3 regions of the Colwellia sp. MEBiC06753 genome follow, and region 1 is predicted to be linked to each of the others. Evidence: predicted binding sites of a transcription regulator. Region 1 holds the regulator's gene; each other region holds the start of a gene.
The links. Region 1 encodes FNR, which switches genes on or off when oxygen is low (the NO sensors DNR and NnrR bind a similar motif). Its sites were predicted from a motif close to TTGATCTAGATCAA; they were not measured.
Positions count from the first base shown of each region.

Region 1 (10,048 bases):
TACGGAAAAGTAATCAACAAGATATACAAGTACGTAAAACCACTATCTATGTGCCGTATAAAAGATGGCTATACTGTAATGCTTAATAAAGGAGTCAAGCACTCTTTAAATGATCATCACTACTCAGTCATCCCTCAACACCCCGATAATATACCAGTTAGCACTAAAGCTAAATTACTGATAGGTGCTTTACCTGTAATACAGTCGGAGTCCCGAAACTATAGTGAAGGTGTGGGGCTATATTACCTTGCTGATATCGAGACAATTCGTAATGTCGATGTATTGAGAACATATGAAATTAAAATCGAATGGGAGCAACAGAAGCATTTAGTACTCGGTATCAGCTCAGCAACGTTTACGCCCGTTAGCTACCACACTAATAGTGAGGGTGAGCTTTATAACGACTGTAGGCATTTACCTAGATTCAACTTCGACCACTGGACTCAAGAGCTTACTCGCTCAGGTCAAGGAGAGTATATTCGAAAGAAGCACCGTGATAAGAACATGGTAAGCGAAATGGTATCGTTGGATACAAAAAATCCTAGCAAGTTTATGCGATCAAAGATGGGTGTACTTGCTACTTTTATGGAAGACGTTAAACGACACCTATCTTCTTATCTAAGTTTTCGATTTGAAACTATTTCACCTGAGTATCGTGTAAAGTTTAAAGATAGAGACGTGAAGTTTGCCTACACTGCAATAAACCAGCTACTTTCCAAACACACGATTAATGTCATAAATCTAACAGAATGCGATATATCTGAGCTTCTGAAGAAGCTAGAGGATGAAAAGTTTACTTTTACACAGTCTACTACTATTGCTGCTGGCGCTTTAAATCTCGCTATACATCACGACAATGAGTATTGCGAATCCAAGCAGATAGAAGACCCTTATAATTCGTTGCATGCAGATAAAAATACCGTTATTCAGTCAGCATATCCAGAAACCCTTATAAGAAAGGGCAAGCTGTCGCAATCAGAGTATGAAGCTTGTAAGAAAGAGCTATATGTAAAGCTCGAAGCAGCATCTAAAGAGCTTAAATTCATAGCCCCACCTGGTAATTGGCTGTTTGTTGTTTGTAATGGGAATGAAAGAATGGAGCGGCAATACGATACGTTGAGAGTATCTGATAGGAAACTATACTTCTCACAGCTTGACGAGGATAGCGCTCAAACACAATTCCTTTTAGACTTTCCAAGGCAGTTAGTCAATGGAGAGCATGCAGTTGTCGATCTAGACTCGGGCGAACCATATATTTTTGAAGATACAAAGTATGTTGCTCTGCCTCAATATCAAGAGCTAGCCAGTGTTATGAATGAACTAACTACAGGATATTCAAACGGTATAAAACGAGACTGGATTGAAGAGTTTCTCCTTCTACTTGATAAAGAAGAAGTTCATCTAGCGAACCCTGAACTAGTCAAAAGCCGATTGACAATATTACTTTCTAAGCACCCTAGTTTATTGACGTTCTACAAAGAAGACATATTCAATGATAAAGAGAATAAGATAACGTACAAAGGAAGCTTCCAAACCTTCTTCGATTGGATACTAACTGAGAAAGGGCTTCGCTTAGCCGCATCACTGAAAGGACAAGATAAAGGCTTGATCGAGTCCTCCCTAGGTCTATTCTACAATGCTCAAGAGCAACTCTACTTTATAGGCGATAAAGACAACGTAAAAAGCATACCTAGATTCTGTCGAATTAGACGCATTCTTACAGATGCTACTGAAGTACCAACTGAGCTACTTCAGATGATGGAGGTATTTCATATTCGTCATAAACAGGCAACTGTGTACCCATTTCCTTTTAAACATTTAAGGGAGATGTCGAAAGGTTCCACAACTTCTAATTCCTAAACTATTACTAGCTTGAGAGGAGTTTGAAACAGGAGCGTTTTTACGGAAATTTATTCTCGAATGATTTAAAGTTCGCAGAAATAATAAATTATTTTCATTACCTAAATGAAGATACAAATTACATAACGATGCATAAAACTAAAGGTTCTGGCATAGACAATGTAATCGTGGTGCTGGATGAATATTCTTGGTCTCAAAGCTATGATTTTAAATCTTTTTACTCTGACTGCTCCTCGGAAAACAAAAAATCAAATACTCAGAAGCTGGTTTATGTTGCATGTTCTAGAGCAAAGAAAAACCTGAGATGTATTCGGATAGTTAATGATGCTGAAGAAGAAAAGGAGCTTTTAAAATTCTTCTCAGGCTTTCCTGTTACAAAATTTGATTACTCTCTTGCCGTAAGTGCTTAGTTTGTCGGTGAAAATTTAATTTTGATATTGCAAATGGTTGATTAAAGATGAGCATATGTACGGTTGAAGAGTGCGGCTTACAGGGTGAATATTATGGAAAATGCGCCTGCATTGCTCTAAAGGTGATTATCAATCGGACAAGCATAGTGGGTTACTAGTGTTATGTGTTTATTTATCAAATGTTTGTATCTTTTTATCTACTTCCTCCGTCACATGATACTTAAATGATGTAGTACAGATTGTGGTACAAGATGTTTTGAAATATTTATATTTCATTAAAATACATGGTGTTATATTGTTTTGTTGAGTCCCGCCATCACCAATAGATTGATAAAGGGCTGTAATAATACAGCCTTTTTTTATTGCCTGCATTTTATTAAAAGCGTCCTCTTTCCGCATCCTAATACAGTAATCAAAATCCCTATATTTAAGATAATAGAAAATACTCTTAGCTACTATTTATAATGTCAGGCATTGCAGCGCCATAACGGTTAATTCAGTCGCGTTAATCAGGAAGCTAATGTGTAGGTGTGTATAAAAGCTTTTGTCTGCTTTACATCCATATGAGAGGCTATTACTTAAGGCTTTATGAAAGTTACTATGTAAAAAGGAGAACGTTTTTCGGCAGTGTTAGGGGCGGTAGATAGTGTTCTCTATTTTGGTGTTAGCTAACATGCTTAGAATCAAAAGTTAAAAATCAGAACTCTATTTGAATGTTTAAGTTCTGATTGTGCAGTTGGCTATATCAGCATAAATGCTGTGGCGAGAATGAGCGCAAATATATTTTAAATTAAGAGTTATGTCGGTGTTATGAATTAAGCGTTAGGCCGTCGGCGTAATCAAGAAAATCTAGATTGAATGAGGTAACTTAATTAAAAGCTAGGGTAACTCTATTTTAAAGGGCTTGTGGTGACTTTTTCTGAACTTTATGACTTGTCTTTGGTTTGGCTTGAAAAACAAAAGTCACCTACTATGAGGTGACTTTATGCTGTTTACTTAGGTGATAGATTAGTCAGTTGGTGATTAGTCAAAGTAAACGAATTTAATCACAAATAAGGCTGCCAGAATTAATACGCTAGGCGATAATTCTTTAAACTTACCTGAGAAAATTCTTACGGCTGCATAACTAATAAAGCCAAAAGCAATACCGTCAGCGATTGAAAAGGTCAATGGCATAGTAATACAAATTAATGTTGCTGGTACCGCGTCGAGCAAGTCATCCCATTCAATATGAGCAAGGCTTGATAGCATTAGCACAGCAACAAAGAATAGAGGCCCAGCGGTGGCGTAAGCTGGCACCATTCCGGCTAATGGCGAGAATAGCAAGGCTAGTAAAAATAGTACGCCTACCACTACGGCAGTTAAGCCGGTTCTACCACCTGCGCTTACACCTGCTGCGCTTTCAACGTAACTGGTCGTGGTTGATGTACCCAACATACTACCGGCAATTGTCGCCGTTGAATCAGCTAATAGCGCTTTATCTAAACGTGGCAAATTGCCATCTTTGTCTAATAAGTTTCCTTTTTGCGCGACAGCAATCAATGTTCCTGAAGTATCAAACAAGTCGACGAATAAGAATGCAAAAATAACGCTGATCATGCCAATTTCTGTGGCACCAGCTAAGTCTAATTGCATAAATGTAGGGGTGATATCTGGCGGTGTAGAAATTAAACCGTGATATTCGATATCACCGATTAAGATGCCGATGCCAGTAATAATTAAAATGGCATACATTACCGCACCGTTATAGCCTCTGATCACCATAGCGACAATTAAGAATAAACCAAGTGCAGCCATAATTGGTGGTAAGGTAGTAATATCACCTAGGTCAACGAAAGTGGCTGGGTTGTCAACTACAATACCAGCGCTTTTTAGCGCAATAAACGCAAGGAACAAGCCGATACCAGCTGCAATACCTGAACGTAGTGCTTGAGGAATGCTATTAATTAGCCATTCACGGATACGCATTAAACTTAAAATAACAAATACAATACCGGATATACACACGCCGCCTAATGCTACTTGCCAGCTATAGCCCATTTCTAATACAACGGTATAGGTGAAAAATGCGTTTAGGCCCATACCTGGGGCCAGTGCAATTGGGTAGTTAGCGATAAAGCCCATCACGAAACAACCAATGGCAGCGGCTAAACACGTGGCAACAAATACAGCTCCTGCATCCATACCTGTATCTGACAACATGGTTGGATTAACAAAGATGATGTAAGCCATAGTTAAGAATGTGGTTACACCGGCCATGATTTCTTGTCGAACATTGGTGTGATGCTCTTCAAGCTTAAAGAGTTTTTCAATCATAATATATGGTTTCTATTATTGTTGGTTGCCTGTTAATACAGGCTAAACTAAGTGTGAATTTGTCTGTAAATTAAAAAACAAGCGTTAACTATACGTTGGAAACGTCAATGATTAAAGAATCATCAATATTGGTTGACGAAATAGTCTCTTTACTATAGTCATAAGCTTTACGTGACTCACTTCGGTCAATCGGTAAGTTAATAAAGTCAAATAACTCAGTATCTGCTAATTGGCTTGGGCTGACATTCTTGATGGCATTAAAAATGTTTTCAATACGGCCAGGTGCTGAATGCTCCCATGAATTGAGCATGGCTTTGATGTTTTGACGCTGGAGGTTTTCTTGTGAACCACATAAATTACAAGGGATAATTGGAAACTCTTTTAGTTCTGCCAATTCAATTAAGTCTTTCTCGCGGCAATAACTCAGTGGGCGAATGACCGTATTGCGGTTGTCGTCTGCACGTAGCTTTGGCGGCATTGCTTTTAATTTAGCACCGAAAAAAATATTTAAAAATAACGTTTCTACGATATCGTCCATATGGTGACCTAAGGCTATTTTAGTGGCACCAATTTCTTCAGCGAATGAATATAAGGTGCCACGTCTTAACCTTGAACATAAACCACAAGTGGTTTTACCTTCTGGCACCTTTTGTTTAACAACCGAGTATGTATCTTTGTCGATAATGTAGTAGGGAATATCAAGTGATTCAAAATACTCAGGCAAAATATGGGCAGGAAAGCCTGGTTGCTTTTGATCTAAGTTAACGGCAATAACTTGAAAATTAATGGGAGCGGCTTTTTGTAAGCTCAATAAAATATCAAGCATAGCAAATGAGTCTTTGCCGCCACTAATAGCAGCCATAATAACATCGCCTTCTTCAATCATATTGTAATCGGCAATTGCCTTACCTACTTTACTACGAAGACGTTTTTGCAGTTTATTCGCTTCATAAACCGCTTTTCTGTTATCTATTTCAGCCATACCCAGAGAACTACATTAATAAATGGGCGCGTATTATAAAAGGAAAGGGCAAATTTAGTAAGCAAAAAATAACCAGCGCTGTCAATTTAAGCGCTGGTTACATTAGTTATTCTGATGAGGGGAAATAACCTTAAGGTTAATCTTGTAGTGGAGATTTATATCCGGCTGGTTTTAATGCTAAAACATCACAATTTAATTTGTCTATTACATGTTCGGCAGTATTGCCAATTAGTGCTGCTGACAAACCTGTGCGGCCGATCGTGCCCAGAATGACAAGTTCTGCGTCTAGTTCTTGCGATAACGCTTCAATGGTATCTTCCGGTAAGCCTTCTTTAACATGTGTGTTTGCGACATCAATACCAAATGCATTTGCATGTTTTTCCATGGCTTGTTTATGATGCAATAACATAGTGTCGTTATATTGGCTGGCATCAAACTCTGGTATTTCAATTGCAATATTAACTGGCGTGCCAGGGTAGGAGTTAACTAAGTGAACATTAGCGTTCATCAGGCCTGCAAGGTGCTTGGCCTCTTCGGTTATGATGTTATTCAGTGATTGGTGTTCTTGCTCGTCACTACCAACATTAACCGCCGCTAAAATATTGCCATTGTCTGGCCAAGAATGCTCTTTTACTAACAGTAACGGGCAAGGGCATTTACGTAATAAATGCCAATCGGTTGGCGTAAAAATAACTGATTTTAATTTATCGTGCTCATGGGTGCCTTTAATGACAATATCAAATTGATGCTTAAGCACTTGATCTATAACCGCTTCAAATGGGCGGTTATGCCAGACTACATCAATGGTAATATTGTTTTGTTGGGCGTTAAGCGACTTGATCTGCTCTTCAATCCACACCTTGCGATCATTGATCACTGTTTGTCGCATCGCATCACGTTCATCACTTGATAACATCGTGGTCATTTCATAGGAGAAATCAAAAATGCTTAGAAATGCCGTTATGCTTGCACCAGTTTTGCTGCCTAGTTCAATTGCTCGGCTCAGTGCTTTTTGATCTTCTGTTGTTGGATCAATTACAACAAGTATTTTTTGATACGTTTCCATTTATGCCTCGTTTGCCACATTGTTGATTTAAATAGTTTGCCCGCTATTGGCAATTAATTATTTGTTTTAAATCAAAAAATGCATTCGTTACATTATGACTAAAGCGCTATATTATGACTAAAGCATAGTATGGAAATATGATGATTTAAAGTGGAGGTTGACACCTTACTTTTATTTTTACTTCAATAAGGCGACTTCATTTAACTTATCAATATCATTTAAGGTAATCAGTTTACCATCGACATTGATTAACCCTTCTTTATGAAAACGATTTAATAAGCGGCTTATGGTTTCTACGGTTAAACCAATATAGTTACCAATATCACCTCGGGTCATGGTTAATCGAAATTCTTTTGGCGATAGGCCACGCGCTTTATAACGAGTGCTCAGAGTTGCTAAAAAGGTGGCTAGTCGCTGCTCGGCATTTTTGCGATTAAGTAACGATAACATTTCTTGATCAGTTCTGATCTCATTACTCATTAAACGTAATACCTGACGCTTTAACGCAGGCATACTGTTAGAAAGTTCATCTAAGGTATTGTAAGGAATTTCACAAACCATCGCGGTTTCTAGTGCTTGCGCAAAACTTTGGTGCTCGCTACTCGCTAGCGCGTCGAAGCCGAGTAAATCGCCCGCTAAATGAAAACCGGTAATTTGTTCTTCACCACTTGAGTCAATGGTGAATGTTTTGAATGTGCCTGAACGTATGGCAAATAATGAATGCAATGCTTCACCATCTTGGAATATTTTTTCACCCTTTCTGATTGGGCGTTTACGATCAATGATATTGTCTAAGGTATCTAGTTCTTTTTCATTAAGTGAAAAGGGCAAGCATAACTCGCTGATACTACAGTTTTGACAATGGATATGACTTTTATGAGCACATGATTCAGACATTTACAGGTTTAACTCATCAATTGAATTGGTTTAGCCAAAGGCCATGATATTAAAACATTGCTTGGTAGGCAACCAAGACCCCGTAAAAACCATAAGCAATTAGTATAATAGCCATAGTTTTTCGAAATAAATTGGACTGTAAGAGCCCCTTTATTGAAAAAATGCCGAATGATAATGACAGTAGCGCCGGCAATGTTCCTAAGCCAAAGGCTGCCATAATTAAGGCGCCATTTTCCATGCTGCCGCTGGCCATTGACCAAGTGAGTGTTGAATAAACCAGGCCACAGGGTAACCAGCCCCATATAATACCTAATGCCAGTGCTTTGGCATTTGAGTCAACCGGCAGTACTTTACTGGCCAGTGGTGAAATAAATTGCCAAATAAATTTTCCAGCTTGTTCTATTTTGGTTAATAACATTAACCATTGACCAAGATAGAGCCCAAGTAAAATTAAAAAAATGGCAGAAATTAGCCGTAATGCATGCAGAGGAAAGCCAATACTTTTGGCTGCTAAAGAACCGGTAAAGCCGACAATTGCGCCAATAATGCTGTAAGACGCAATGCGTCCTAGGTTATAGGCAAGGGTAAATTGCCATTTTTGCTTGTGGTTTTGCTGAGGAATTGCCGAAAGCAACATACCTGAAACGCCACCACACATCATTAGGCAATGTCCTGATCCTAGTAAACCAATAACAAATGCGGAAAGTAAATCTAAGGTCATTTGTTGGTTGAATCACCGTTGATTGTTGTTTTTTCTGATTGTTGTGCGGTGTTTTCTACAACTTCAATGTGGCTTTTTTGAGCGTCAATTGGCTTCTCTTGTGCACCAGCATGCTTGTCTGAGGCCTGTTGTTTGCTTTCATCGTCAAATAAAATACTTAACCCTTCTTTTTCTAAATCGTTAAACTGCTCGGTTTTAACCGCCCAAAAAAACAGGTAAATCCCGACAATGGTTAAAATAATCGCAATAGGAATAAGTACGTAAATAACACTCATGATTTTAAAAGTCGCAGCGAGTTGGTAATCACTAAAATCGAGCTTGCAGACATCCCGATAACCGCAAGGTAAGGGGTGATAAATCCACAAACAGCCAATGGCAACACAATAGCATTATAGCCAATTGCCCAACAGTAATTTTGGTAAATAATACGTCGGGTTTTAATACTGGTGTTACGCAGTGTTGTGATAGAAGACAGCTTATTATTTAATAAAATGGCATCTGCGCCACTTTTCGCGACATCTGTACCACCGCCCATAGCGATAGAAACATGAGCGGCACTGAATACTGGCGTGTCATTAACACCATCACCTACCATAGCAACGGTTTTTGTTGCTTGCAGCTTTTGCACAATATCCATTTTTTCATGGGCTGAAAGGCCTGCATGTACTTCGTCTAATGGCAGTTGTTTGCTTACTTTTTCACAACCTGTTTGGCTATCGCCAGATAGCATGATTGTTTTAATGTTGGCTTGATGTAAATGTTCAATAACCGAATTAGCCTCATCTCTTGGCTTATCGGATAAATAAATTGCGGCAATTAATTGCTCATTCTTACAAACCGCAATTTGTGCATCAATGCAAGTGTTTGCGTGTTCATGATCATCTGTGTTTACCAACCAACTTACTTTACCAACGGTAAAGTTATTACCATCAATGTCGCCAGAAACGCCAAGGCCAGGATGCACAGTGACATAACCGGCATTAATTGAATAATCTCTGTCTGCGTTAAATGCTTTGGCAAGCGGGTGTTGTGAATGCGTCTCTAAAGCGGCAACTAATGCTAATAGTTGTTGATCGGTGTAGCCTTGTTCAAAATGAATAATACGATCAACTTGAAACTGGCCTTGGGTTAAAGTGCCAGTTTTATCAAAGGCGAAAATATCAACCTCGGGAATAGTCTCTAAAACATGGCCTGATTTAATCATAATGCCATTGCGGTTAAGTTTGGTGGTAGCACAGGTAAGCGCTGTTGGCGTTGCCAATGAAAGCGCGCAAGGGCAAGTGGCAACCAGCACAGACAAGGTGATCCAAAACGCTTTTTCCGGCAAGTGTTGTTGCCAGTAAAGGGCGGTGGCGATGGCGGTTAATAAAATTATCGCAACAAAATATTGAGCGATTTTATCAGATAACTGGGCAATTTTAGGTTTGTGCGACTGAGCACTTTCACTTAAGCGAATAAGCTGACTTAAAAATGTTTCGCTACCAGGTTGCTGTACTCGGGCAATTAAGTTGCCGTCGCCATTAATCGTTCCTGCAAATATTTCATCTCCAATAGTTTTGGCAACCGCTCTTTGCTCACCTGAGAGCATAGCCTCATTAAAGTGGCTACTTCCGTGTTCTATAACACAGTCAGCAGGGGCTGTTTCGCCAGGCTTTATAATAATTTGATCGCTGCGCTGTAAAGATTTTGCCGTAACAAATTGTTCTATGCCATCAACCAATTTTGTTGCTGTCATTGGCATTAACTTTAACAGGTTGGCTGATACTTGCGCGGCGCGTGATCGTGCGCGAAACTCT
Region 1 is NZ_JBQMTM010000006.1:4,106-14,153, forward strand. Features, by position in the region: gene ACOB82_RS06355 (hypothetical protein) at 1-1,860, shown strand, start outside; gene ACOB82_RS06360 (hypothetical protein) at 1,884-2,270, shown strand; gene ACOB82_RS06365 (NCS2 family permease) at 3,294-4,586, opposite strand; gene ttcA (tRNA 2-thiocytidine(32) synthetase TtcA) at 4,675-5,568, opposite strand; gene uspE (universal stress protein UspE) at 5,705-6,634, opposite strand; gene fnr (fumarate/nitrate reduction transcriptional regulator Fnr) at 6,812-7,531, opposite strand; gene ACOB82_RS06385 (sulfite exporter TauE/SafE family protein) at 7,581-8,252, opposite strand; gene ccoS (cbb3-type cytochrome oxidase assembly protein CcoS) at 8,249-8,527, opposite strand; gene ACOB82_RS06395 (heavy metal translocating P-type ATPase) at 8,524-10,048, opposite strand, start outside.

Region 2 (10,048 bases), on a different contig from region 1:
TGGTTGTGCGGGGTTATATAGGATGCCGGCCATAAACATAGGCTGATTAGTTGCCCTAGAAATTTCGTACTTTTGCTTTTGACCATTTTGACTTTTCCATTCAAACCAACTGTTAAAAGGGACTAAACAGCGGCTATGACTGAATGCTTGGTTGAGCGTAGGTTTGTTATTGATGGTTTCAGCCTTTGCGTTAATTAATAACTTTGGTGACCAACTTGGCTTTATTCCCCATTGCGCGTTCACTTGTTCAAAACCTGATGGCGGCTTGATAATAGTTGCCATTGATTGTGATGGACATAAGTTGTGATTGGTGACAGTGTTAAGCTTTAATCCTAAGGTCTCTGCAACAAACTGACAAACTGCATCGTCGATAACATTTAATCTTCCACACATTGCTTGCTCCTAGGTAACGATCATTTTGGCTGGTTAATTATTCGTTGGGTTAATTTCTTTTTGAGTTTAGCTAGGTTGGCAATAGCAGCCTTTTGCATCAGAAACGATGATGTTGGCGCGAAAACCCTTATTGAGGTTATTTAATACTGTTTGGGCGAAGCCTTGGCTATTATTGCAACCAATTCCCTGACCATATGGGCCAAAGTACAGTAACTCACCCGACTCAACAATTGCAACCGCTGGTGTTGATGGAATAGCACTATGGTTAGCCGAAACGGTAATTTGTTTAATGCTAAAGTGATGAGCTGCTTGATTATTCAAAGCCATTATATGGCCGCTACTCACTTGATCACATTGGCAGTTTGGTGATTGAAAGTGGACAATCATATTACCATTTTCGTTAAGCGCTTCAGCTAATAGATTGTCTTGAGCCAATGCAGTTAATAATGACTTTGGGGTGTGTTGAGCCAAGCCATACTCAGGATCGAACATCACTAATTGCTTATTGAGTAAATAAGCAAATGCCGTCATGGTAAATACCAGCCAAAGTATCACTATCAACAGGTGTTTTATACTGGCGATCGATTTAGTTGCCGAAATTACATTATTTAAAGCGGGCAATGCTTTGCTCCATATCTATTGATACTTGGCTGATCGCGGCGGTTTCCTTAGCGAGTAATTCGATTTTTTGAATATCTTGCTGGCTAGTCGCTCGTAAGTTTTCGGTGCTTTTGGCAATACCATCGGTTGTTGCTGCTTGTTGTTCAACTGCGCTGGCAACGTTGGTGGAAATATTATTGGCTTGTTCAACAATATTGGAGGCTTGTGCAATTTGTTGTTGTGCCCTTTGCGTGCGCTCAATCACCCCCTGGACAATTTCTATACTTGAGGACATTGATGCGGTGGTTGACTGTGAGTAACCTTGCAATAAGGTAAGGGTATTATTAATTTTATCTGTACTTTCTTTGGTTCGGTTAGCCAGAGCTCTTACTTCATCTGCCACTACAGCAAAGCCGCGACCTTGCTCGCCTGCACGAGCAGCTTCAATTGCCGCATTTAATGCCAGCAAATTAGTTTGTTCGGCGATACCGGTAATTTCAGACAGCACGGTCGATATCGCTGAAGTGGAATTTGCTAATTCGGTCACTTGATCACTGGTACTTTTAAGCGCCTCAGTTAACGTTTCATTTTGCTTAGTGATGGCAATAATTTCTTCGTTGGTGGCATGGGTGAAGTCATTGGCATTATGCATTTGTATGCTCAGTTGTTTTGCTTCCTCGGCGATTGCCGCAACGGTTACTGCCATTTGCTCTGCCGAGGTGGCAATAGCGTCAGTTTCAATTTGTCGCTCTTGAGTAGAGTTTTCGATGTCACTGTTTGCACTAGCTAGGTTGTTAGCGTTTGCATTAAGATTTTGCACTTGTAATTTAACGCCATCGATTACCGACTGCAGTAATGAAAGCAAGCGATTAAAGGCGATTAACGTTTCATTTGCTTCAGTGGCCCTAATTGATAAGTCTAAAGCCTGTTCATCTTGGGTTAGTACCATGGCAACTTCAGCCAATTCATCACCGGTTTTTTCTTCCTCAGCCACTGTTTTAGCCATGTAGCCAGCAATTACTGCTTCAGCAATTGCATATACTGCATGAATAATAACAGTGGTAAACGCTAAGCGATCAGCATCAAAAATATATACACCTGTATTGTTTGTTTGCAGGTAGTAAAAAGACAAATGATGCACGGCTACGGTTGCGACAGCGCTGATAAAAACGCGCCAATCTCTAAAAATTATTAAAAACGCCATCAAGATAAATATTTCAAAATGAACTTCTATTAAGCCATTGGTTTGGTGTATATGCAGCGCAGCAAAAATCATTGCTGCAATGGCAGAAACATGGCGTGTGAGCCAAAGTTCAGGCACGGTTTTAATAAAATAAAGTGGTACTAGTAAGGCGGGTAAGCCAATTACAAATGCTGCAATGAAGCTTTGATAGATAAAGGCTAACGCAATACTTTCTATAAATAAGCCGACAAACAGGTAGGTAAAAAGCTTGGTGGTATTGTGCATAAAATTCTCGCTAAAACTGTGTAAATAAACGAAAATCCATTTCATAAAGTAACTATAGTCAGAATCGAGAAATTCGGATCACAAAGTATTTATTTTTTAACGACTTTATTACACAGCTAATAGCTGCTTTTGTGCAAAATCGCTGAAGTTTTAAGCAATTAAGAACTATCTCGCGGGCTAAGTATATTAAGTGTTTCAAATGCGGTTAGGTGGTGTTATAAACGATAAGTTAAATATAAAAATAAATGCTTAAAGCGCGAAAGGGAAAAGGGAGTAACTCGGGCTTGGATATAGAATTACGCAATGCATTGGAAGATTTTAGCCAGCTTAATGTGCTAGTCATCGATGATAATACTTTGGTTCATGGTTTACTTACAAAAACCTTTTATAACCTTGGCATTCGAGAAATACGCTGTGCTCAAAATGCTTACTATGGCATAAGATTGTGCCAATCCATGCATTTTCATGTGGTTATTTGCTCTTTTAACGTCCAAAGTGATAAAGATGGTTTTCATCTGTTGGAAGAGCTGAAATTTAAAGGTTATGTTAACAAAAGTACGGTATTGATATTTTTAAGCTCTGATACCGATCAAAGCCTGGTTAACTCAATTATTGAACTACAACCCGATGATTTTTGGGCAAAACCCTTATCATCTGCAAATGTTGCTAAGCGATTAAAAGCTACTTTAGAAGTTAAGCAAAAACTTTTTAATATTTATCAAGCCATTGATAATAAAAACTTCTCAAAAGTTATCTATTATGCAGACCGTCATTTATTAGACGGTAGTTTGCGTCAATATCATTCAAATATTTTACGGATGAAAGGCGAAGCGTTAATTAGCTTATTGGAGCTTGCCGAAGCCGAGCATTTCTTTAAATCTTTGCTAAAAAGTTATCAGTATTCTTGGGTATATCTAGGTTACGTAAAAGCGCTATTAAAGCAGGGGAAGTTGCAAGAGATACAAAGCTTGCTTAGTGAACTTATTGAGCGTAAAGACACCCGATTTGCTACTCATGACATGTTGGCGCAGTACTACATAGAGCAAGAAAACTATAGCCTAGCTTATGAAGAAATCAAAAAAGCAACCGCGCTAGCGCCACGTAATATAGAACGAAATAAAAAATATTGGGATTTAGCCCGATTAAACCATGACCATAAAGGACAATATCAAGCAACAAAAACGATTGCACAAAATGCTAAAAATTCGGTGCATGACTCGCCATTATTGCTATTAAATGTGATCCGAGCAGGTATTGATTTGTCATGCACTCTCTCAGAGCAGAGTGCGCTACCTATATTAAAAGAAGCTGAGCGCTATATTGATACACTTGAGTCGAACTATGAGGATGCTCACTTATTTAAAGAGCAAATATTAGTGGCGCAAGCGCGAATTCATCATGTTCGTAATGAAACCGCGCGTGCTAAAAGTATTGTTGATAATCATCTTTCATTAAAAGCTAGTGTTGAAATAGAAGATAACCTAGATAAAGTTAAAGTATTTCACGAGTTAGGTATGCGTGAAGAAGCACTGATAATTCTAGAAGCTATTAAAAATCAAATATCTGGCGACTCATTAACTAGCCAAGTAGTTAATCGTTATGTAGAGCAAGAAATTGAAGAACGAAAGGAAATTCATTACACACCAAAACATCTTTATGAGATGGCAATTGAACACTTTCAGAAAAATCGCCTAAAACCAGCATTTGATGAGTTAACTAAAGCCTTAGTGTTAGCTCCCACCAATGCTAAGTACAGTATTAGTTTATTAAAGGTGTTGCTAGCGATGGATAAAGCGAATGAACTTTGTGAACAACATATTAGTGCCGCTGAACAGGCAATATCTGTGCTCGATAATATGCAATTTACAGGCAAGAATTTAGATACGGTAAGCCAATTAAAAGCGCAGTGGTTATTGGTACATCAGTAATTTAAATGAATGGCAATTGCTATACAGTAAATTGATTAGTCCAGCGTTTAAAAGCGCTGGCGCCTTGCTAAATAAAATAAGCAATCATTTAACGCCAGTTCAGGGTAGGAGGTTGCCATAAACAAACGCATATCCTGCTGGCAAATTAATTGATTACCGTTAAGGTAAAAATAATCTTCCAACTTGCCGTGATGCTCATCACCTTCAAGCGATAAATTAGCTAAACCATTTTCATCCAGCCAAGCAATGGTTTCACCATTAATGTTGGTTAGGTAATTTAATTGTTCAATATCACTACGCATGGTGATATTGCTTTGTTGTGCTTGATTGCTATAGGTAAGAGAACAGTTTTCCGCTACTTTAATTCGCATTGGCTGGTAAATAACTTCCACTGATTCTAAGTGCTCACCAGTGTTTAAATCTTCCCTTAATAAAAACCGAGTAAGTCCTTGGCAGGCTAATTCGTGTGAAATTTCTTGCTTGGCACCACCACACTCAACAGTGATCACCGGACAATCAAAAGACAATTCCATTAACGCGCCTAGCTTAATATGTGTGACTATCATAACGTTGCAGAACAAACTGGCTAAGGCTAAATGTTCGTGGCTTTGGTGACAACTTACGCTAAAGGCGGGGCTATCGCCGGAGGTATTGTGTAAATCGATAATCGCTTCAGGATTAACTTGGCGAATACTGCTAGCGATCATCTGTGCCCTAAGATAATAGTGACTTAAGCTGGTGCTACCGAAACATCGATTAAGATCAAAACCATCACTTGGAAAGCGCTGACTAAATTCTGGTTTGTATTTGGCCGCTTCCACTGAACCAATAATCACACGAACATTAATTGCAAGGTTTTCAAAGGCGTTGGTTTTTATTAGCTGGTGCAGCGCATAAAAGCCAGAAGGCTCATTACCATGTAATAATGTGGTTATTGCACGCCAAGGCAGTTGTTCATTGTTAACAAAGTCAATTACAGTAGTTGAAGTTAACTGGTGCAGCCATTGCAAAGGCGAATCTGGAATTTCAGCAGGTTGTGGGTTTTGCAAATAATCAAGTTTACTAAAATCAATCATGGTTATAGCTCCCACTGAGAAACAGGCATATCAATGCGACTATGTTGTTGGTAACTTTTAACGAGTTGTTGGCAGGCAGTTTGAAAATCGAATTGTTGCTCAAGCTGCGCCAGCTTATCTAATTGCCACTGCGCGCCATTTTGTTGGTTATCCAGCCGTTGCTGAATAACGGCTAAATATTGCGCACTTTCAGCGGCGTCTATACCTAAATCGGTAAGTCCTTTACTGGCGATTGGGACAAGTGTTTGCAGCACATCGCTGATTGCGACTTCTTCACAGCGATATTTATTGTTTAACGGCCATAATATATTGGCATTTAAGCCATATTGCGCCGCGCGATAAAAATTATATTCAGCATAGCGAAATGGGATCAAGCTGATCAGGCGTTCTATATTGTCAGCTAAGCCGTTGGCAAGTCCGATCGCAAATGCTGCATTTGCCACCATATCAATTGCACTTGGGCCAGCGGGAATCGCTCTAAACTCAATACGAATGTGACCATTGCCTTGATTGCTGTACACCGGACGATGCCAAGGCCATAAAGTGCCCATATGTAAATTTAGCTCATTTAGAGGCGGTAAAGTGGTACCGTCAGTATTTTCTGCTTCTTCTGTAATCGCAGGCAAAATTACCGGGTAGAGCGATACCGCTTCAGCAAAAAGTTGCCAAGGACTATGTCGTAGCCAGCCAAAGCCAAAGTTTACCCGTGTTGGCTCTTGCCAATTCACCTTATCACGGGCACGAATATCAAGTGATTGTTTAAATAGCGCAATTCGAGTTTCATGCCATAACTTTTTGCCAAGTAGAATCGGTGAATTAGCGGCGATAGCGGCGACTAACGGAGCAGTAAGTTGTGCGGCATTAAAGACGGATACAAAGCGTTCAGGCTTTACCATTAAATGCACTTGAAACGATGTGTTAGCACCTTCGGCACAAATATCATTAAAGGCTATTTTAAGCGACTCTTGGCCATTGATGTTGACTGAAAAAGCTTCGCCACGTTCTTGGTACAAATGATTGGCTAAACTCTGATAGCGAGTGAGTTTGGTCATGTACTCCACCGACAAATGGTGCTTTTCTAAGGTAGGCAAAATACCAATAGCAACAGGGGTGATATTGTGCGCTTGCGCTACTTCATGTAATTGCTCAGTTTTTTGTTTGATTTCTTGATGCAGTTGACTTAATGGTTGTTGGCTATGTAAAAATGCTGATAGGTTTAATTCAAGGTTATATTGATTAAGCTCAGGTTGAAATTGGCTATCGTTAAGTTGTTGCAGCAAAAACTGATTAGTAAAGCTAACGTTGCCACTATTACCTGTGAGGTACATTTCTAATTCAGCACCAATTTTAAGTGGTGCATCACCAAAGTTTGGACGCGCTAATATCGTGTTTAAGGTTTCTAATTGCTGGTAGAGTTTTTGTTTAAATTGTTGATAATCTTGCTTGGTAAATGTGCCTTTGTTTATCGCTGTGCCCATAATCTGTTGACGCCTTTTTTTCGTTATTTAATCGAGAGTTGTCATTATTTTTCGTTCACTGCAATTACCAGTATTGGCTATCACATCTTAAATTTCAAAGCCTTGCATCATTGGCTATCACTGTGACATGAAACGTCCGATAAATTGTTGATAGAGGTCAAAGTTTTTTGCAAAAGCGTTTTAGCGGTTTAAAATTGCTTTTACATATTTAGCAACACCTTAACTTTTTACATTTAGCTAAGTTGTTTCATAATCAATGTCGACAAGAACAACAAGGAATAGGCTATGCAAATTTTGAAAATACATCAGGTTGGAAAATGGTTATCACTGGTAATTTTATTAGTCACTAACCATGCGTTCGCAGCTGTGCCAGAACGCAGTAATGAAGATATTGCCAGAGATAAAACCAGTAAAGGCCAAGCAATCATTGAAATGGCCAAAATAACGCCAGGTATGAAGGTATTAGACTTACTGGGTGGTAGTGGTTATTACAGTGAGTTACTAGCCGCTAGTGTTGGGCACTCAGGGCTGGTTTATTTGCACAACAATAAAGCCTACATGCCTTATGTTGAAAAGCAATTAGTTGAGCGCTTGAAAGATAAACGCCTGCCAAATGTAAGACGATTTGATAAAGAGTTAGGTGATTTAGATTTTGCTGACGAAAACTTTGATGCGGTGTTTTTCGTTTTAGGCTATCACGATATTTATCATGTTACAGATGGTTGGAAAGTTGATCGAGACGCGCTGTTAAAACAACTGCAACTGGCGGTGAAAAAAGGCGGTAAATTAGTAATCATCGATCATGCCGCAAAAGCTGAAACCGGCACAAAAGACTCGCAAGATTTACATCGTATTGATAAACAATATGTGATCAATGAATTAACCAGTCTTGGCTTCGTCTTAGATACTGATAGCAACTTATTAGCTAACCCTGATGACGATCATACGCTAACACCATTTGAGCCAAGTATTCGGCGGAAAACTGATCGCTTTGTGCTGATTTTCACAAAAGCATAATCAGTTATTTTAAAAACAGTTTTATTTAAAAGAATTATTCTTTAAAAGAACGATTAAAAGCTATTTACAAACGTGCACAAGATACTAATTTTAGTATAAAAGCCCCGCAATAACGCTGGGCTTTTTTATGCCATTAACTTGTGGTTTTTTTAAGTTTTCTCAAGGTTAAAACAAGGCGAATTTAAGAACTTTTTAACGCGTTGACCTATCAACATCCCCGCTTAATATCAGCCAATAAATGTTGCTGAATATTTCACCAAGTGTGTCGAATTATGTCGAGCTATTGCAAGGCGTTTCTAGGCTGCAGTTTATCTTGATTTAACCGAGTTTCATCCTATTTTAACTAGCGAATAGTTACCTTGTTGTTACTTTTTATTCACAAACAATTACTTTGCTAAATTGCTTACTGAACGTATTTAGCTTGTTACGATTCAGGGACGGAGAATAAAATGAAACTAACGTCGACAGCACTTCGCTCACCAGCAGCTGTATCGGTTACTGTAGCGTTAATCCTATTAGTGGGGTTAATCAGCCTAGTTAAATTGCCCATTCAGCTTTTTCCAGATATTGAGCGGCCTCGTATTGCCATTCAAACTTTCTGGCGTGCAGCGTCTCCGCAAGAAGTTGAATCAGAAATTATTGAACCACAAGAGCGAGTGCTGCGTGGTATTCCTGGGCTGCATTCAATGAATGCCTTTGCCAACCGTGGCTCAGCATTTATAAATTTAGAGTTCGGCGTAGAAACCGATATGGATCAAACGCTGATTGAAGTGATCAGCCGAATGACTCGTGTGCAAAATCAGCCGCGAGATGCTTTGCCGCCAAGAGTTATGTTAGGTGGTTTTGGCGGTAATACTCCTGCATTGACTTGGTTCTTCTTACAAGCCTTACCCGGAAATAACCAGCCAGTAGATAGTTTTATCGATTTTGCCGATGATGTGATTAAGCCGCGTATTGAAGCAATTTCTGGCGTGGCTGGGGTTCAAACTTTCTCTGATCAAAATCGCGAAGAGCTACAAATTCGCTTTGATCCAGTTAAGCTTGCCGAATACGGCATTGAGATTCCCCGATTAATTTCACTGGTTACCGCTAGTAATAATATCTCTGGTGGCTTTGTCGATGTTGGTCGGCGCCAATACACCTTACGTTTCAACGGAAAATACAAGCAAGATGAACTGACCAATCTGATATTAGAGTCGAGAAATGGCAGTAATATTCGCTTAGGTGATGTTGCGAGCGTTGATGTTAGAAGACAAGATCGCCAGCAATTGGCAATTCAAAATGGCAACCCTGCATTTTCGATGCGCATTGATCGAGTTAGCGGCGCAAATGTCTTAGATACACTGAATCGGGTTAAGCAAGAAGTCGCACTGATTAACGACGAGTTACTGGCTGATAAACAACTAACTATGGTGCAATCATTTGATGCTTCAGTGTTTATCTATCGCGCCATTAACCTAGTGCGCAACAACTTGTTTGCCGGTGTCATTTTATCGATTTCGGTGTTATGGCTGTTTATTCGGCGAATACGGGCAACACTGATTGTCGCTACCGCAATTCCTATCAGTTTATTTACCACTTTTATTGTGCTGCATTTAACTGGCAGAAGTTTAAATGTTATTTCGCTCGCTGGCTTAGCCTTTGCCGTGGGGATGGTGCTAGATGCCGCCATTGTTGTATTGGAAAACATTCTGAGAATGCGTGAGCAGGGCAAAGATAATCATCAAGCCTCAGAACTTGGTGCCCAGCAAGTGTGGGGGGCGCTATTAGCATCAACGGCGACAACGGTGGCTATTTTCTTACCTGTGTTCTTTTTAAAAGATATTGAAGGGCAGTTATTTGGTGATTTAGCGTTAACCATTGCCATTGCGGTATCCGTTTCTTTGCTAGTTGCTGCGGTGTTATTGCCGGTGCTGGCGAAATACTTTTTACGTAACCAGCAAACTAGCGATCCACATCAACTGCTTTGGCAAAAGTTAACATCTACTGTGATGAGGTTGACCAATAATAAAACTAAGCGCTTAGTGATGGCTTGTGTCTTACTGCTAGTGCCAATTGCAGTGAGTTATGTCGCCATGCCCAAACTGG
Region 2 is NZ_JBQMTM010000016.1:75,527-85,574, reverse strand. Features, by position in the region: gene ACOB82_RS13300 (SOS response-associated peptidase) at 1-393, opposite strand, end outside; gene ACOB82_RS13295 (DUF6436 domain-containing protein) at 460-924, opposite strand; gene ACOB82_RS13290 (methyl-accepting chemotaxis protein) at 998-2,461, opposite strand; gene ACOB82_RS13285 (response regulator) at 2,746-4,389, shown strand; gene ACOB82_RS13280 (hypothetical protein) at 4,437-5,465, opposite strand; gene ACOB82_RS13275 (glutamate-cysteine ligase family protein) at 5,468-6,943, opposite strand; gene ACOB82_RS13270 (class I SAM-dependent methyltransferase) at 7,229-7,960, shown strand; gene ACOB82_RS13265 (efflux RND transporter permease subunit) at 8,410-10,048, shown strand, end outside.
Region 2: ACOB82_RS13275 (glutamate-cysteine ligase family protein) is a predicted target of FNR. The motif match lies at 7,091-7,104, and genes of this name have one in related genera.

Region 3 (10,048 bases), on a different contig from region 1:
TACCTTTTAGCTCATGTGGTAAACCGACTGCGGCAGCTTCACTGACCTGAGGGTGACTAACCAGTGCGCTTTCAATTTCTGCCGTACCTAACCGATAACCGCTGACTTTCAATACTTCGTCCATACGGCCAATAACCCAGATGTAGCCGTCTTCGTCTTTTTTGGCGCTATCACCAGCTAGGTAACGCCAGTTGCCTTGATCATCTTGGCTCCAATATAAGTCGGCGTAACGCTCTGGATCTTTAAATACCGTGCGCGCCATACCAGGCCAAGGGTTTTTAACGATCAGTTTGCCTTCTTCATTTGGCGCAACTTCATTGCCGTCATCATCAACAATCACCATTTCATTACCGAAGAATGGTTTTGTGGCAGAACCTGGCTTAAGTGGAGTAATAGGCAATGGACAAATCATGAAACCGCCTGTTTCTGTTTGCCACCAAGTATCAATAATTGGGCATTTGTCTTGACCAATGACATGGTGATACCAGCGCCATGCTTCTGGATTGATTGGTTCACCAACACTGCCTAGCAAGCGTAAGCTGCTTAAGTCGTGTTTTTGCGGCCAACGATCGCCAAAGCGCATTAAGCCGCGAATCGCCGTTGGTGAGGTATATAAAATATTGATGCCGTAGTTTTCAATAATTTGCCACCAACGGTTAGGGTAAGGGTAGTTCGGCGCACCTTCATACAGCATGATAGTGGCACCATTAATTAGCGGCCCATAAACAATATAACTGTGACCGGTAATCCAGCCCGGATCGGCGGCACACCACCAGCGGTCTTGCGGTTTTATATCAAATGCCATGCGATGGGTAGTTGAGGTATAAACAGAATAACCACCGTGAGTGTGCACCATACCTTTAGGCTTGCCTGTGGTGCCAGAAGTATAAAGAATAAATAGCGGGTCTTCGGCATCAGTATGTTCGGTTTCACATTTAGAGCTGGCGATAGGCAGTGCTTTTAAGTCATGTAGCCAGAAGTCGCGCGACGGCTCCATTTCAACATCAAGTTGATTGTTTTTAACACAGATACACACTTCAATACTTGGTGAGCGCATCATGGCGTCATTGGCAATCGATTTTAAATCAATCGCTTTACCGCGGCGCCAACCACCATCGGCAGTAATTAACACGCGAGACTGGGCATCGTCGATGCGTGATGCTAACGCTTCAGTACTAAAACCACCGTACACAACTGAGTGAATCGCGCCAATTTTGGCACAGGCTAACATGGCAAATACTAACTCAGGAATTTGTGGCATGTAGATAGTCACAATGTCGCCTTTGTTGACGCCCATGCTTTTTAGCACGTTGGCAAATTGACAGACTTCACGGTTTAAACCGTTGTATGAGAAGTTACGAACTTGGCCATTTTCACCTTCCCAAATAATCGCCATTTTATTGCGATTAGCATTGGTTAAATGACGATCAATAGCATTGTGGACAATATTGATTTCACCGCCGTCAAACCACTTATAAAATGGTGCATTGCTTTCATCTAGCACGCTGTCCCATTTTTTATACCAAGTGAGTGTTTCAGCTTGTTCTGCCCAAAAGCTTTCTCGGTTGTCTATCGAATATTGATAAAGCTTTTCATATTCAGGGACATTCGCTTGATCAATCACTTCCTGACTTGGATGAAAGATATCTGCTTGCTTTGGATCTGTCATTGTTAATCTCCACATTCGCTACCGGTTTTTGGTGACAATTGCCCTAAGTGCATTAAGCGATATTCAAAAAGCTGAGCAATAATTAATAACTGGCAGACAATAAACTATTGATGATGAACTAAAGGTAGAGATTACCGAGCGATTATTAAATTAGACCTAAGTCTAATTTTGATGATTTCCATCTTAGACTTTAGTCGTAGAAAGTAGAGCGTGTTGCTCCTTGTTGTATGATTTTGCAGCAATCAATTGCGTTTATATGCTGGGCTTTATGCAGTTCAACGTACTCGATAGGCGTAATTGCAGTGTCTACCAGTTCGTTTTAATGACTTTTACTCGTTGTTACACCGCATTCACTCGGCATAACCAAACTTCACTTGGTGTGCCAAGATTAAAAGCCATTAAATTCGAACAAAATTTATACCACAAAGACCAACACGCTCTAGCGTGATTTTTGTTGTTTTAGATCAAAACTTTCAACAGCAGAGCGCGTACACTAAATGTATGAATTAGAGGTAAGAAAGATGACAGACAACCTAAAAAACCAGTTGCTTGCTAAGCAAACAGAGTTAACTAAACGTATTGAAGCGATTAATAAAGACTTTCAAAAAGGTCGTAGTGCCGACTTTGCAGAACAAACTACTGAAAGTGAAAACGATCAAGTGCTTGATGTTATTCGTGCTGAAGCCTCAGCGGAATTAACGCAAGTTAACAATGCGCTAAAGCGAGTTGAAGATGGTGAATACGGGCGTTGTGTGCGTTGTGGGGAAACGATAAATCCGAAACGACTAACTGCGCTGCCTTATACCGATTTTTGTATTAGTTGTGCTTAAAAGGATAGAGTTATGTTTAACGAAAAACACGATTTACATCACGAATTTCCTGAGTTTAAACAAGAGATTCACGAGCTGAAAATGAATAATGCCCATTTTGCCAAGCTGTTTAATGAATATCATCAGCAAAATGATGAAGTGATACGTATTGAGCAAGGCGTTGAAAATACTTCCGATGACTATTTAGAACTGCAGAAAAAACAACGCTTGCAGTTAAAAGATGCATTGTATGCGATGTTAAAAGATTATCAGGTAACAGCCAATTAACTTAATTGGTGACATTCCCTCTGCCTTGGCTGCTTTTTTACCTGTAATAAAGGCAGCCTTTTTTTGGCTAAAAAAAACCTCAGCGGTTGGGAGCTGAGGTGAAAATTAAGATTGATCCAGGTAATCAACCTTTCATTACTTTAAAGGTGTTGCTTTAAAGGCAATGCATTTAACGGGTTAGTTTGAAGCTAATACCGTATTTTCAACATAGTAGTAGCCATCTTTAACTTCAGTTTTTTCACAAGTGTGTGTCGGTTGTTTTGAACCTAACGTGCGTTTGTTACGACATTTCATTTGCTGTGCATCGACACCATATTTTGTTTGGTATTGCGCTGCTTGTTCTTTGGCTAACGTTAAATATTCTTGTGGTAACTTGCTTTCAAGTAATTCTAATGGACGGCGCCAGTGACTATTTTTTTGCTCATTGGCAACACTTAACCAAGCATAACTTTTTAATACATCTTGATTTGTACCTTGGCTGTTTAAATACATAGTGCCTAAAATATATTGCGCTTGCTTTTCACCACGCTTAGCGATGATTTCTAATGCTGGCAATGCTTTTTCGTAATCTTTGGCTGAATATAAATCTAGAGCTGATTGGTATTCGGCTTTGTAAGTATCAACTTCAATTAAGTCGGCGTTATTGGTTGCTGCCATGCTGGCGGTAGAAGCAAATAGTAGACTGCAAAATGCGATGATTGACTTGTTCATGGTTAAATCCTTTAAACGTTTTCTGTTTGTTACTTAGTAAGATGCAGTAACCATTACAAAGGTTGTGCCAGCAACGAATAAATTTTTTAAGTAACTGTAATCATTGATAAATTAAATTTTATTTGTTGTAAGTATTATTGAGGCAGGATCAAGGTTTTTGTTATTGATTAGTCAAATTAACTAAAAAGTTAATGTTTTAACTAACGTAAAAAATGTTTTAATGACGTAGTTGGTTTGTGATGTGAAGCTATTTCAGCCAGCAGTAATTCGGCAGTGGCTACGGCATCGTTTAATGCGTTGTGGGCATAATGTCCGGGTAAATGATAACTATCTCTTAGCGCGGTTAAGCGTAAGTTAGATGGGTCGTAAGCGGCTTGGCGCATATCAAGGCGACGCTTAGCGACCACTAAGGTATCGATTATTGGATAAACGGGCGCATAGCCGTAAAGTTTTTTACAGGCATAAGCCAAAAAGGTTTGTTCTACTTTGGCATAGTGTACCAGCATTACTTTGCCAGCAAGGGCATTTAGCAAGCGTTCAACAGCGTGCTCTAAATCATAGCCACTAAGCGATTCTTGTTCGGTTATTTGATGAATGGCAACATTGTCTCCAGCACGCTGCTTTTGACTTTTAAGTAAAAAATGATCGGCGGTGCCAAGTTTAATATTAAGCTGCTCAACACTCACATAACCCATGCTTAACAATTGATCACTTGCAGCATTCAACCCCGTAGTTTCAAAGTCTAACGATAGCATTGGTGTATCAGCTATTGCTGCATTGGTATTAGGAAAGGGCACCGATAAAAATGCTTTTAGCGGGCCATCAGGTACTTTCGCCAATAAACTGCGACGTTTAGCTTCTAGCCCGAAAAAGTGAGTGAATAGTTGCGGTGGCCAAGACATGAGATTAATAAGTTGTTTGTCGGTTGTCTTGCATGGTTTTAATGACTTTAAACGCATCTTTTAGATGCTCGCGCTCAAGCCGAGATATTTCTTTCGGTGATAAAAAGTTATCAGCATCTTCCTTGGTAATAAGTTGTTTGGCTTGATGTTGCAGTCTCAAGGTTGTAAGAAATTCAAAGGCATCTATTAAATTAGCCGCTGATGCTTTGGTTAATGAACGTGTGCCCGCGGCTTGCTTTAACCGCTCTATGGTATTGACCGAAGTAATCCCTTCTTGCAGCGCATAAATTCTTGCTAAATCAACGATGGGGGCAATGCCATTGTGTTTTAGATCCATGGCTTTTTTATTTTTACCATTTGATACTAAAACGAAATCACGGAAAAACCCCAGTGGTGGCTTATGTTGCAACGCATTTTTAGATAAATGCGCGATAAATAAAGACGCTTTTTGGGTTTTAGCTAACGTAGATTGCTGTAGACGATTAAGTAATTGGGTGTTGCCATAAATGGTGGTTAAATCGAAAAATATACTGCAATGCATTAATGCTTTTGGATCGGGTGTATCTATCCACTGATTAAAGTAACGTTGCCACACTGCTTCTGTTTGTCGCCATTTAGAGTTGGTTGCCATGACATTGCCTGGACAATAAATAAAACCACATTGGGCTAAACCATCGCAGACAAATTTAGCGAGGCGTTCAAACCATGGCGCGTGTTCGGGTTTCATGCTGTTGTCGATGATTAAACCATTGTCCTGATCTGATTTTGCCAACTGTTCTTGGCGCGCTTGTGAGCCTGCAGCCACCCACGCAAAAGGAACCGGAGGCTTGCCATATAGCACTTCGGCTAATTCAATTAAACGAATAGTGAAGGCCATAGTGATGGCGCTAATACTTTTGCCTACTTGTTCGGCTGGTGTGCCAAGTTTTGCCATTTTAATTTGCAGCTTCGGAATTATTTTGCTGATTTCGGCAAGCTCATCAATATCGGTGGCTTTATGGATCAGACTGGTAAGATTAATGGCATTTTGTCCTTCAAAGTGCATTAAATCAGTAATGGTGAGCATACCCGCTAACTTGCCTTGATTAGTGATGGGTAAATGATGAATATGTCGACTATTCATGGTAATTAGCGCATCAAACGCGGTATTTCTAACATCAAGCAAGGTAATGTCTGAGGTCATAATTTCACTGATGGCATGAGAGGTATCAACATCTCCGGCAATACAGCGCCGACGAAAATCTTTATCGGTCACTATGCCTTTTACGGCTTCATTGTGGTCAATGACCACTAAGCAAGAAAAACCGAGTTCGGTCATTTTCTTCGCGGCAGCAATAATTGATTCAGTATCATAAATGGTCGCCGCAGGCGATTGGTAAAGTTGTTCTATTGGCGTGTTGGTTAAACTGGCATTTATTGCGGCTTCATGCTGAATATTTGAAACGGTGCTTTTCAAGCGTTCTTCGGCAGATTGTTCGAAAAAGCCAATAACATCTGCATAGTCTTTCATACAGGTTAATAACGCCTGTTTTTCAATGGCATAAAGTAGGCTGTCTTCTTCACAGATGACATTGGATTTTAGGTATTTTTCGGGATAGCCAAAAATAGTACAAATATCACCTTCGCCATATTTGCCGACTAATTCATCCTGTTCATCGGTGTAACTGAGCGCCCCTTTGCGTACAATAAAAAAACTTTTTGCGTCACATTGCTCCGGCGGTAATTCTTGATCATGAGCCAAGTAACAAATATTGATATGACTCACCAGTTCAGCAATAGCGGTGTTAGGTAAGTGCTCAAATGGAGCTATGCTGCCAATAAACGCATAAATTTCACTTAATTCATTGTCCATAACTAGCTACACCAAGAGAAGTTTGTTTCTTGTCATTTTTAGGGAAGTGCAATGGTGTGGTCAATAATTATTCTAAAAACCTAGACTAAAGTTGAATACCTCGGTGAAAAATTCCTTGCTAGTGTTTATGACTAGGTGGAGAAATCCCCCTGTTAATAACAATTAGATAAATAAAAAACAAACAGGCGAAAACGAGGAGAGAATTGTGGAAACAAGTTACTGGCAGGAAAACCTGCGACTAATTTTTATCTGTCTCATTATCTGGTTCATCGTATCGTTCGGCTTCGGTTTATTGCTCGTTGAACCATTAAACGAAATCCGCTTAGGGGGTTATAAGCTTGGTTTCTGGTTTGCTCAACAGGGCTCAATATATACCTTTGTCGGATTAATTTTCTGGTACACCCATAAAATGAATCAACTAGATAAAAAGTATAACGTGGAGGATAAGTAATGGATGAATTAAAACTCTATACTTGGATCGCCGTAGGCGGTACCTTCGGGTTATATTTCTTTATTGCTTGGTGGGCTCGAGCGGGTTCAACAAGTGAGTTCTATGCTGCTGGTGGTGGTGTTACACCAATGCAAAACGGTATGGCGATTGGTGCCGATTGGATGAGTGCAGCGTCGTTTATTTCAATGGCCGGTCTTATTGCCTTTTTAGGTTACGGGGGCTCTGTATTCCTAATGGGCTGGACCGGCGGTTATGTGCTGCTGGCCATGTGTTTAGCACCATATATGCGTAAACATGGCAAATTTACTGTGCCTGAATTTATCGGTGATCGTTTTTATTCTAGAACGGCACGTATTGTGGCAGTAGTTTGTTTAATTATCGCGTCAGTAACCTACATCATTGGTCAAATGAAAGGGGTCGGGGTAGCGTTTTCTCGCTTCTTAGAAGTTGATTACGATATGGGCTTATACATAGGCATGGCTGTGGTATTCGTTTATGCAACCTTAGGTGGCATGAAAGGTATTACTTATACGCAAATTGCTCAGTATGTTGTGCTTATTACCGCTTATACTATTCCTGCAATTTTCATTTCATTACAATTGACTGGTAACCCAATTCCGCAATTAGGTCTGGGGTCGACACTTGCTGATGGTAGTGGAGTTTATTTACTCGATAAACTCGATATGGTGGTCTCAGACTTAGGCTTCAAAGAATACACAACCTCGACCTTAGGTGGTGTTGAAATGTTTGCCTACACTATGTCACTAATGATTGGTACTGCCGGCTTACCACACGTAATTATGCGCTTTTTCACTGTGCCTTCAGTTAAAGCGGCACGTCAGTCAGCGGGTTATGCCTTAGTATTTATCGCGTTGTTATACACAGTGGCTCCTGCAGTAGGTGCGATGGCTCGCTTCAACTTAATGAATACTATTGAGCCAGCAGCTGGTGAAAACTTGGTTTATGATGAGCGTCCTCAATGGTTTAAGGACTGGGAACATACAGGTTTATTGCAGTTTGAAGATAAAAATGGCGATGGCAAAATTCAATATGTTGCTGATGCTGAAAAAAATGAAATGGTCAAAGTTGACCGTGACATTATGGTATTAGCTAACCCATCAATTGCTAACTTACCAAACTGGGTAATTGCCCTAGTGGCAGCAGGTGGCCTTGCCGCGGCATTATCAACTGCAGCAGGCTTATTATTGGCAATATCGTCCGCGGTTTCTCATGACTTGATGAAAGGGGTATTAGTGCCGGATATGAGTGAGAAGAGCGAACTGCGGGCAAGTCGTATTGTTATGACGCTGTCAGTGCTTTTCGCTGGTTATCTGGGGCTAAATCCGCCAGGATTTGCTGCCGGTACTGTTGCCTTGGCGTTCGGTTTAGCAGCCTCGAGTATTTTCCCAGCATTAATGATGGGTATCTTCTCGAAAAATATGAGCAGTAAAGCAGCAATTGCCGGTATGTGCGCAGGCTTAGGTGTGACCATGCTTTATGTATTCCAGCATAAAGGCATAATGTTTATTCCAGGCACCTCGTTCTTAGGTGGTATGGAAGAAAATTGGTTCTTAGGAATTTCACCTAATGCCTTTGGTTCAGTTGGCGCCTTAGTGAACTTTGCAGTGGCATTTATTATGCTAAAAGCAACAGGTCCAGCACCAAGCCATATTCAAGAAATGGTGGATAACTTCCGTACACCGCATGGTGAAATAGCGGCCGCCCACGATCACTAATATATTGCTAAATGAGAGATAGTTCCCTCTCTAAAGGTTAAAGGCTCCAATTTGTTCTGTAGCATGTTATGTTGCAGCATTGGAGCCTTTATTTTAATAAGATAATAAAAAAACAAAGAGAATGCTGTATGACTCGACATACCAAATTAGCGATATTAATAGCGCCATTCTTAATTCTTGGTGGCTATATCGCCTCAGATTACTATATGGAATATCAGGCTCAACAGGAAAAAGTCATTCAATTAATACCCGATGGTCACTGCGACATTATTAACGAGCACTGCATTTTGCAGTCGGGCGAATTTAAAATTAATGTTTATGATAAAGATGGCAATACTGGCGTTAATGGTACATTTCCCATCGACAGCGCGGTGCTATTTATCGTTGATTCGGCAAAGCAGTTTCATACCTATGATATGACGATGGCTGATAGCCCATATTATTGGACGGCCAGTACTGATTTAAATCAGCGTCTAGCTGAAAAAGGTCAGAAGCAAAAACTTCGGGTGATTGTCTCGATAAAAGGTGGTAAATATATCAGTGAGTTCTATAGTCAAACGGTAAATTAATACCAATTGAAATAAGTAGGAATAAAGCGCGATAATGTTTGCAAATTGGCAGTTAGTGGCACTGAGTTTAAGTTATATCGGGCTGTTATTCGGTATTGCTTACTTAGGTGATAAATATCGACATCAACTCGCCAAAAAATGGCAACCGTTTATTTACGCCATGACACTCGGTGTTTACTGTACATCATGGAGTTTTTTAGGCACTACAGGCCAAGCATCAACCAATTTCTTATCTCACCTGCCGATATATCTAGGCCCCATTTTACTGTTTATTTTTGCTTGGCCGTTTTTACAGCGGATGATCCGCATCAGCTTAAAATTAAATCTCACTTCGATTGCGGATTTACTTGCTGCGCGATTTGGTAAATCACACAATTTGGCGATTGTTGTGACCTTAGTCGCGTTAGTCGGCACCATGCCATATTTGGCGTTGCAATTAAAAGGCATTGTTTATTCGTTTGAGCAATTACAATCTGAACCGCTGATTAACTCCGGCCAGTTTGGCTTTTTAGTGAGCCTAGCATTAGCGGGATTTACCATAGTGTTTGGTATTCGCCATTTAGATGTTACTGAGCGCCATCCGGGGGTAATGTTAGCTATTGCCTTTGAATCGATTGTTAAATTGTTGGCCTTCGCCGCTGTCGGTTTATTTGTTACGTTTTTCTTATTCGACTCTCCCGCCGATATCTGGCAACAAACTGCGACCAATAAACAATTATCAAATCAATTGGCTTGGCCAAATATTTCTGCGTTTATTGCCATGTTATTTATTGTAATGGCGGCGTTTTTATCTTTACCCCGACAATTTCAGGTGATGGTGGTCGAGTTACAAGACATTAAAGATACTGAGCTTAGTCGTAAGTTATTCCCGGTATATTTAATGGTGTTTGCTGTGTTTGCCATACCACTTGGTTTAGCGGGAAATTTATTACTTAATCAGCAAGTGCCGTCGGACGCGTATGTGTTATTTCTACCAGCGCTGGGCGGTCAAAATTGGTTGTCGCTATTGGCGTTTCTTGGGGCAATTTCCGCGGCCAGTTCTATGGTGATCATTTCCGCCA
Region 3 is NZ_JBQMTM010000008.1:46,777-56,824, forward strand. Features, by position in the region: gene acs (acetate--CoA ligase) at 1-1,669, opposite strand, end outside; gene ACOB82_RS08195 (TraR/DksA family transcriptional regulator) at 2,191-2,499, shown strand; gene ACOB82_RS08200 (YdcH family protein) at 2,512-2,766, shown strand; gene ACOB82_RS08205 (hypothetical protein) at 2,944-3,477, opposite strand; gene ACOB82_RS08210 (exonuclease domain-containing protein) at 3,678-4,379, opposite strand; gene ACOB82_RS08215 (putative nucleotidyltransferase substrate binding domain-containing protein) at 4,384-6,231, opposite strand; gene ACOB82_RS08220 (DUF4212 domain-containing protein) at 6,434-6,682, shown strand; gene ACOB82_RS08225 (sodium:solute symporter family protein) at 6,682-8,418, shown strand; gene ACOB82_RS08230 (hypothetical protein) at 8,547-8,987, shown strand; gene ACOB82_RS08235 (hybrid sensor histidine kinase/response regulator) at 9,022-10,048, shown strand, end outside.
Region 3: ACOB82_RS08195 (TraR/DksA family transcriptional regulator) is a predicted target of FNR. The motif match lies at 2,124-2,137, and genes of this name have one in related genera.